DNA from 4 places in the Pseudoalteromonas sp. DL-6 genome. Region 4 is predicted to be linked to each of the others. Evidence: predicted binding sites of a transcription regulator. Region 4 holds the regulator's gene; each other region holds the start of a gene.

Region 1 (2,211 bases), 1.4 Mb from region 4:
TACCAGCCAAGACTTAGGCGCACAAGATTTTACCTACACGCGAGCGGGTGCGTTTAAGCTTAATAAAGACAACTTTGTTGTCGACGCTAAAGGTAATTTTTTACAGAGCTTCCCAGTTGATGAAGTCAGTGGTGACACAACGTCTGTGAGTTTAAGTACTTCATCGGCATTACAAATTCCAGATTCTTCTGGTTCACCTCGCTCTACCAGTAATGTATACACTTCGTTTAATGTTGATTCTCGTGAAGATGTTATCGCAGTGCCGTTTGATGCAACCGACAGCACCACTTACAACTCTTCAACATCAACGACTATGTATGACTCGTTAGGTGAGCCACATGTATTACAATTCTTTTTTGTAAAAACAGCGCCAAACGAATGGCAAGTACATGGCACGTTAGATCAAACTCCTTTTGATGCGACTGGTGCAGCTACTGCAACACCAAGCCCGTTAAGCACGTTTGGTTTTGATGCCAGTGGTTTACCTGCGACTACCGATGGTGCTCCAAATGTTGGCCCTACGTTTACTGATGTCAATTTAACCGGTGCAAATTTATCGGGTATTTTATCTAATGGCGCTCAATTTGATGATATTGCTATTAACTGGCGTGATGAAGCGGGTACCGCTAACAGAACACCTACTCAGTATGCGAGTCGTTTTGAAGTGAAGGCGCTTGAGCAAGATGGTGCGACAGTGGGTCGTTTAGCGGGGATTGATATTGGTACTGATGGCAAAGTGGTTGCGTCATACAGTAACGGTGATTCAACCTTCTTAGGTCAAGTTGCCATGGTGCGTTTTTCAAACTCGCAAGGCCTACAACAGGTCGGTGATACCTCATGGAAAAAGAGTTTAACCTCAGGTGAGCCAATTGCGGGTGAGCCTGGTTCAGGTACTTTAGGTAACATTAACTCATCAGCGCTTGAGCAGTCTAATGTAAACTTAACCAATGAGCTGGTCGATTTGATTAGTGCGCAACGTAACTTCCAAGCAAACTCTCGTGCGCTTGAGGTTAATTCAACTATTCAACAGAACATCCTTCAGATCAGATAATCATTATTTTGATTTATTTAGGCTGCTTAATGCAGCCTTTTTTTATTCCCTTCTTAAAATCTTATTCATCCTTAAATTTAATTTGGCACTTATATTGCATTTACTCATGCATAGATTTATTAATGAGTCGATGTTATGGATAAAATGGTCTACATAGCGGCATCTGGCGCTAAACAAAGCATGCAAGGGCTTGCTCTTAAAGCCAATAATTTGGCAAATGCAAATACCACTGGGTTTAAATCTGATTTTGCGCAAGCGCGATCAATGCAGGCTTTCGGTGAAGGTTTGCCGACTCGTGTTTTTGCTATGCAGGAGCGCCCAGGATCAAACATGACATCGGGCGGTGTTGTCGAAACAGGTCGCAGCCTTGATATTGCTATGAGTGATAATGCATGGCTGAGTGTTCAGGATGCCTCTGGTAATGAAGCCTACACAAAAGTGGGTTCGTTAAATATAACGGCTGAAGGTATGTTAACTACCAGCGACGGTCGTCAAGTTATTGGCGAAGGTGGGCCAGTCATATTACCTGTACCGATTGAAAAAATTGAATTTAGCAAAGATGGCACTATTCAAGTTCGCCCTCAAGGTGCACCGGCTAACTTTTTAGAAGAAGTTGATCGGCTAAAAGTGGTTGATGCAAACAACGCCACGCTCGAAAAGGGTAATGATGGCTTATTTAGAGCTAAACCAGGCGAAATAGTTGAAACATCAGCCAATGTACAAGTATTAGGTGGCACATTAGAAAAGTCGAATGTAAATCCTGTGCATGAAATGGTCGATATGATCAGTCACCAACGCCAATTTGAATTACAAGTAAAACTGATGAAAACAGCTGAAGAGATTGACGAACGTCAAGAGCAGCTGATGCGCATCGTTTAACTTTAACGTGAGGACATTATTATGAATCCAGCATTATGGATAAGTAAAACAGGGCTTGACGCTCAACAAACTGATATATCGGTTATATCAAATAACTTAGCGAACGCCAGTACAGTAGGTTACAAAAAAAGCCGCGCTATTTTTGAAGACTTGCTTTACCAAAATATTAATCAACCAGGCGGTCGCTCATCGCAAGACACCGAAATGCCGTCAGGCTTAATGCTTGGCGCGGGTACTAAGGTGGTGGCTAACCAAAAAAACTTTTCGCAAGGTAATATGCT
Region 2 (2,211 bases), 780 kb from region 4:
TGTAAGCAGTTAATTTTTGAGGCGTTTAGCCACAGAGCGACTAAAGCGGGTTGCAGTATAAAAAGTTTTTAGGGGCTTGTCACTAGCAAAAAGCTTTATTTTAACAATCAAGGGGCTAACTGCTCAAATAGTAGGCTTTGAGATTTTAATGGTGATGACTTTTAAAACGAATCCATTTATTAAATTACAGTCTGAGTGGCTAATACACATACCTTTGTTGGCACTTAGCAACTCAGTGTTAAATGTCCAGTCAAGCTACTGCATTACTTCTTGGCAATAATATAAATCGCATGAATTAATCCTGGGAAATAGCCGAGCAAGGTTAGCAGAATATTTAACCAAAAGTGCATCCCTAGCCCCACCTGTAAAAATACACCCAGTGGTGGTAATAAAATAGAAAAAATAATTCTGATGATATCCATAATTTAACCCTTCTAACGTTAGCAAAGCAAAAAGCCCAGCAAGGCTGGGCTTTTAGTATAGTGTATTATTCTGCAATAACAGTTAATTCATCAACTACTTCGCGAACATCTTCTGCGTTTTTAGCAATTTCCATCGCTAGTTGTTTTTCAGCATCCGATTCCACAGTCCCCTTTAGGGTAACTACACCGTTATCAGTATCAACATCAATGTCTGTACCACCGACTTCTGAATCAAATAAGTAGCGAGTGGTAATTACGGTGGTAATTTTCGCATCGGTTAAATCACTTTCAGTGTCGCTATCCATCATAGTAGAATCGTGGTGTTTAGCATTCATCTGATCAACTGTTGTTAAATCTTTTGCATCCTTGAGCTCAATAACAGTTAGATCATTTTCAACCTCAGTTACACCATCTAGGCTTAGCACAAGCTCTTCAGCAAGCTCTTTATCTACTTCGCTATTAACTTTACCTGTTAGCATTACTTTGCCATTTTTTACGTCCGTGTTGATGTCAAAGTTATTCAGGTTAGTGTTCATCAGCAGTACTGTTTCTGCCTTTCCATCAATCCAAGCATCTTTGCTTTCGTTTTCCCAGCTGCTTGCTTGAGCGCCCATTGCGGTTGTTCCTAATACTAGGGCTGCAATCATAGACTTATTAAATGTTTTCATAATCGTTCTCCTTTTGATTAAAGACACTTAAACTAATGCGAACATCGGGCCAATATTTTTTACACTTAAATTTCAATGACTTAAGTTAAAACTACCGATACTGACTTAAACCTACAAAGTAAACATTTACCGAGTATTGCGTAAAAGTTTCTCGAATAGCGAAACTTACTAAATAATTGTATATTTGGTTAATCTGTCGTTAATATAGTAACACGAAAGAACACAGCAAATCATAATACACTGATTTTAAATGAGTTAATATTTGGTATAAGGCTTGCTCTGAAATAACCAGCAACCATAAAAGGATAATTTAAATGTCTGTTAAAATTGAAGACCGCCCTATTGAGCAAGTTCGAGAGCAAGTGATTGATCAGCTCATTTATAATTACAGCCATGGTGTCATTTCTGTAGAAGCATTTGAACGACGCTTAGACGACGCCATGGCAGCGAGTGACAATAAAGCACTTATGGATCTCGTTGAAGATTTAACCTTAAATACTGACCAGCAATACAAGGCGCAAAAGCACTCGCAGTTTGCACCTAACTATGGTTCGCAGCATGAGGGGAGTGAAGAACCACTTACATTAAGAAGCATTCTTGGTTCAAGTGAACGAAGCGGCCAATGGGTCGTTCCTCAAAACATTTATATAGAAAACTACATGGGATCTATCAATCTTGATTTTACGGATGCTATTTTTACCCACCAACATGTCACTATTCACGTTAATTGTTACTTTGGTAGCGAAGAAATATATGTACCAGAGCACGTTAATGTAGTTTCTAAAATGTTTTGTATTTTAGGCAGTTTTGAAAATAAAACCGTATCACTCAATAAACGCCAAGGGCCAACAATTCACATTGAAGGAAAAACTGTTTTAGGCTCTGTGGAAGTTAAAGTTAAACGCACTATTAAAGAAAAATTTATTAGCTTTGCAAATGATTTAAAAACTCAACTTGGCATGAATAGTAAACATTTTTAAATATGCTAATTTATGATGAAGCCAAAATAGTTGGCTTCATCCATATTATAAATCGTTATTACGCTCACTGGGTATATCACTCATGTACTCTACAAACTCAACCTCAAACCCTGCGGGGTCAATAAAATAAATATTCTTCCT
Region 3 (2,211 bases), 260 kb from region 4:
ACAACAAAGCGTATCTGAAATCTTAAGCTCGCCAAGACCCGTTACCGTTACGATGTTACCAGCGTAAGCTTTATCAGTTTCAATACGTTCAAGACCTAAGTAGCTTTGTACTGAACCAATTTTACCGTTACGTTTAGACCCGTCAGCGCTAATAATCGTAACTTGTTGGTTAGGTACAACTGAACCGCGTTTAATACGACCAATACCAATTACACCTTTATAAGAGTTGTAATCAAGCTGTGAAATCTGCATTTGGAAGTCACCTTCAGGATCTGCATCCGGTGGTGATACTTCGTCAACGATCATCTTGAACATAGGTTCCATGTTATCTGATGCTTCGTCTAAATCTAATGTAGCCCAACCATTGATTGCTGATGCGTAGATTACTTTAAAGTCTAACTGTTCATCAGTTGCGCCTAGGTTGTCGAATAAATCAAAGATTTGATCCATAACCCAATCAGGGCGAGCACCTGGCTTATCAATTTTATTGATAACAACGATTGGCTTTAAGCCTTGCGCGAATGCCTTTTGCGTTACGAAACGCGTTTGTGGCATTGGGCCTTCTTGAGCGTCAACAAGTAGTAGTACTGAGTCAGCCATCGAAAGTACGCGTTCAACTTCACCACCGAAGTCGGCGTGTCCAGGAGTATCTACGATATTGATATGGTAATCATTCCAAGAGATAGCGGTGTTTTTCGCTAAAATGGTAATACCACGTTCTTTTTCAATGTCGTTTGAATCCATCACGCGCTCTTCATTACCGCCGCGTGTTTCTAATGTACCTGATTGCTCAAGTAGTTTATCAACCAGTGTTGTTTTACCGTGGTCAACGTGGGCGATAATTGCTATATTTCTTAACTTTTCGATACTCATATGTTCACTCAGAGAAATTGATCTCATTGATCCTGCAGGGGGCTATACGTACTCACCTGCGCTTTCACGAGATGTCCCAGCATAGGATTTAAAAGGGCGCATATTATCCCCTATAAATGGAATGGATGAAAGTTTATCCAAAATAAAATTTCAAACTTTCGCAATAAAATAATTAACTCTTTGTTTTAAAATAATTAATTTTGATGATTAATTTTTATAAATTAATCTCAAAAGGTGGTTTTGGATTAATTTAAAGCGACTTTACTGCGTATTTTGCATTTTCTTTGTGTTAGTCTAAGGTGATTAATTTGCAAGCAATTATAACCCTGTAAATGTTGCACCGTTTTGGAATTATTACGCACCAAAACAGTGCTTAATCTATGCCGCCTTTATACTGTTTATATATTTTCACATAAAAAACAACAAATTATAATAGTGGCACAAAATCAGCTTATAGGTATTTAAAGTATCTAAGCAGCAATAATAAAACCCAATAGTTGGAGGACACATGTCACAATCGGTTTTAGATTTTATTAAAGAAAATGACGTTAAGTTCATTGATTTACGCTTTACTGACACAAAAGGTAAAGAGCAACATGTTTCTATTCCTCATCATCAAGTTGATGAAGACTTTTTTGAAGATGGAAAGATGTTCGACGGTTCTTCAATTGCTGGCTGGAAAGGCATTAATGAATCAGACATGGTATTACTACCTGATGCAGATTCAATCAAGCTTGACCCTTTCACAGAAGAAACAACACTTATCGTTCGTTGTGACGTGGTTGAGCCTTCTACATTACAAGGTTATGAGCGCGACCCTCGTTCAGTAGCTAAACGCGCTGAAGAGTACATGCGTTCTACCGGTATTGCTGACACCGTTTTATTCGGTCCAGAACCAGAATTTTTCGTATTTGACGACGTTAAATACAAATCTGACATGTCAGGTTCAATGTATAAAATTGATTCTAAGCAAGCAGCTTGGAACTCAGATAAAGAATATGCAGATGGCAACACAGGCCACCGTCCAGGTGTTAAAGGCGGTTACTTCCCAGTTGCACCAGTAGATGACTTCCAAGATTGGCGCTCTGCAACATGTTTAGTGTTAGAAGAAATGGGCCAAGTTGTTGAAGCGCATCACCACGAAGTGGCGACTGCCGGTCAAAACGAGATCGCAACTCGCTTTAACACTATGGTTTTAAAAGCAGATGAAATCCAAGAAATGAAATATGTTATCCATAACATGGCTCATTTATACGGAAAGACAGCAACGTTTATGCCTAAGCCTGTTGTTGGTGATAACGGTTCTGGTATGCACTGTCACCAATCTTTAGCTAAAGA
Region 4 (2,211 bases):
TAATTTAAAAGGATTGTTAGAGATAAATGAGGCAATCATTACAGCTGCGCATGGGCCAGCAACTTACAATGACTCCACAGTTGCAACAAGCAATTCGCTTATTGCAGCTCAGTACATTGGATCTCCAGCAAGAAATTCAAGAAGCGCTCGATAGCAATCCCTTGCTTGAAGTTGAAGAACAAGATTACAGCGAAGATGCTGCGGGTAAAAACGAACAAAAAGCCGATAACAATGAATCAACGCTAAGTGCTTCAGCTGACGAAAAACCTAGCGAGTATGAGCAAGACAGCGGCGAAGCCATGAGCAAAGACACCATTAGCGATGATATGGCAATGGATGTTACATGGGATGAATACATGAGCGCAGCACCTGTCTCTTCATCGGGACCGATGCCTGAAGATGAATCAATTTATCAAGGCTCTTCAACTGAAACGCTGCATGAATATTTAATGTGGCAATTGCAACTGACGCCATTTAGTCCTACAGATGAAGCCATTGCGATTGCAATAGTAGAAGCCGTGGACGACTCAGGTATTTTAACCCTTAGCTGTGAAGAAATTTTAGAGAGCTTTAATCAAGAAAACGATGACGAAGATGAAGTTGAACTTGATGAAATAGAAGCGGTATTAAAGCGTATTCAATTATTTGATCCGGTAGGAATAGCCGCGCGTAGTTTACAAGAGTGCTTGTGTATTCAACTTAATCAGTTTGATAAAGACACGCCTTTTTTAAACGAAACAAAAATGATCTTAACCGATCATATTGATTTGCTGGCTGCACGTGATTATCGCACGTTAATGAAAAAAACTAAGCTCAAAGAAGATGAGCTTAAAGAGATCATGACGTTAATTCATACCCTTAGCCCAAAACCGGCGGACACTATTGTCAGAGAAGAGTCAGAGTATGTTATTCCTGATGTGTCGGTTAAAAAAATTAAAGGGCGTTGGGTGGTTGAACTAAACCCTGATAGCATGCCTAAAATTAGGGTAAACAGCCAATATGCGGCTATGTCACGTACTGTTAAATCAAGTGGTGATAGCCAGTTTATTCGCTCACACTTGCAAGAAGCAAAATGGTTTATAAAAAGTCTAGAAAGTAGAAACGACACGCTACTTAAAGTAACTAACTGTATTGTGCAGCAACAACAGGCCTTTTTTGAACATGGTCCTGAGGCGATGAAGCCTATGGTACTTAATGACGTGGCCGAAATGGTAGAAATGCACGAATCGACTATTTCACGTGTTACTACGCAAAAATACATGCACACACCACGCGGTATTTTTGAGCTTAAATATTTCTTTTCAAGCCATGTAAGCACTGAAAATGGTGGCGAATGTTCATCTACAGCAATACGCGCATTAATTAAAAAATTAATCGCTGCAGAAAACTCAGCTAAACCATTGAGTGATAGTAAAATTGCAGATATATTGGCAGAGCAAGGAATTAAAGTAGCAAGGAGAACTATTGCAAAATATCGCGAATCTCTAGCTATTCCCCCGTCGAATCAACGAAAAAGTTTGATTTAAGGCGTACAACAAAGAGGAAAATGTTTATGCAACTGAACTTAACTGGTCGCCATGTAGATATTACTGACTCGCTTAGAGACTACGTAAATAGTAAATTTGCAAAGCTGCAGAGGCACACTGATCACATAACGAATGTGCACGTTATTCTCGATGTAGAAAAACTAAACCAAAAAGCCGAAGCAACCGTTCATGTTAGTGGCGCTGAGATTTTTGCTTCTACTGAACACCAAGATATGTATGCCGCTATAGACTCGCTGATTGACAAGCTAGATCGTCAAGTAATTAAACACAAAGAGAAACTTGCTCGACACTAACACTATGAAACTAAGCTCACTTATCTGTCAGGACTGCAGTAAAGCTGCGGTCCTTTTTAATAGTAAAAAAAGAATTTTAGAATTTATCAGTGAATTGGCTCACAATAAACTGCCCTATTTAACACAACAAGATATTCTTAACGCGTTAACCGCCAGAGAAAAACTAGGGAGTACAGGTATAGGCCGAGGAATTGCAATTCCACATGGTCGTATGAGTGGTGCACAAGAGCCTCTTGCACTTATACTGGTGAGCGAAACGGCTATTAATTTTGATGCGATAGATAACCGACCGGTCGACATTTTTGTTGCCTTAATTGTCCCAGACGGTGACAATCAACAGCATTTAAAGACCTTAGCTACCATTGCAGATA

Evidence for each region. Region 4 encodes sigma-54, which starts transcription at its own class of promoters, with help from an activator protein. Its sites were predicted from a motif close to GTTGGCACGNNNNTNGNNT; they were not measured.
Region 1: the regulator sigma-54 is predicted to act here: its motif matches at 1,133-1,151, upstream of B1F84_RS10955 (flagellar basal body rod protein FlgF).
Region 2: the regulator sigma-54 is predicted to act here: its motif matches at 1,126-1,144, upstream of B1F84_RS13645 (BON domain-containing protein).
Region 3: the regulator sigma-54 is predicted to act here: its motif matches at 1,308-1,326, upstream of glnA (glutamate--ammonia ligase).

The regions. Positions count from the first base shown of each region.
Region 1 covers NZ_CP019770.1:2,348,036-2,350,246, reverse strand. Annotated here, with positions in the region: gene flgE (flagellar hook protein FlgE) at 1-1,051, shown strand, start outside; gene B1F84_RS10955 (flagellar basal body rod protein FlgF) at 1,187-1,930, shown strand; gene flgG (flagellar basal-body rod protein FlgG) at 1,952-2,211, shown strand, end outside.
Region 2 covers NZ_CP019770.1:2,922,830-2,925,040, forward strand. Annotated here, with positions in the region: gene B1F84_RS13640 (YqaE/Pmp3 family membrane protein) at 264-422, opposite strand; gene B1F84_RS13645 (BON domain-containing protein) at 488-1,090, opposite strand; gene B1F84_RS13650 (LiaF domain-containing protein) at 1,405-2,070, shown strand; gene B1F84_RS13655 (VOC family protein) at 2,116-2,211, opposite strand, start outside.
Region 3 covers NZ_CP019770.1:207,550-209,760, reverse strand. Annotated here, with positions in the region: gene typA (translational GTPase TypA) at 1-873, opposite strand, end outside; gene glnA (glutamate--ammonia ligase) at 1,382-2,211, shown strand, end outside.
Region 4 covers NZ_CP019770.1:465,900-468,110, reverse strand. Annotated here, with positions in the region: gene B1F84_RS02145 (RNA polymerase factor sigma-54) at 27-1,526, shown strand; gene hpf (ribosome hibernation promoting factor) at 1,553-1,840, shown strand; gene ptsN (PTS IIA-like nitrogen regulatory protein PtsN) at 1,845-2,211, shown strand, end outside.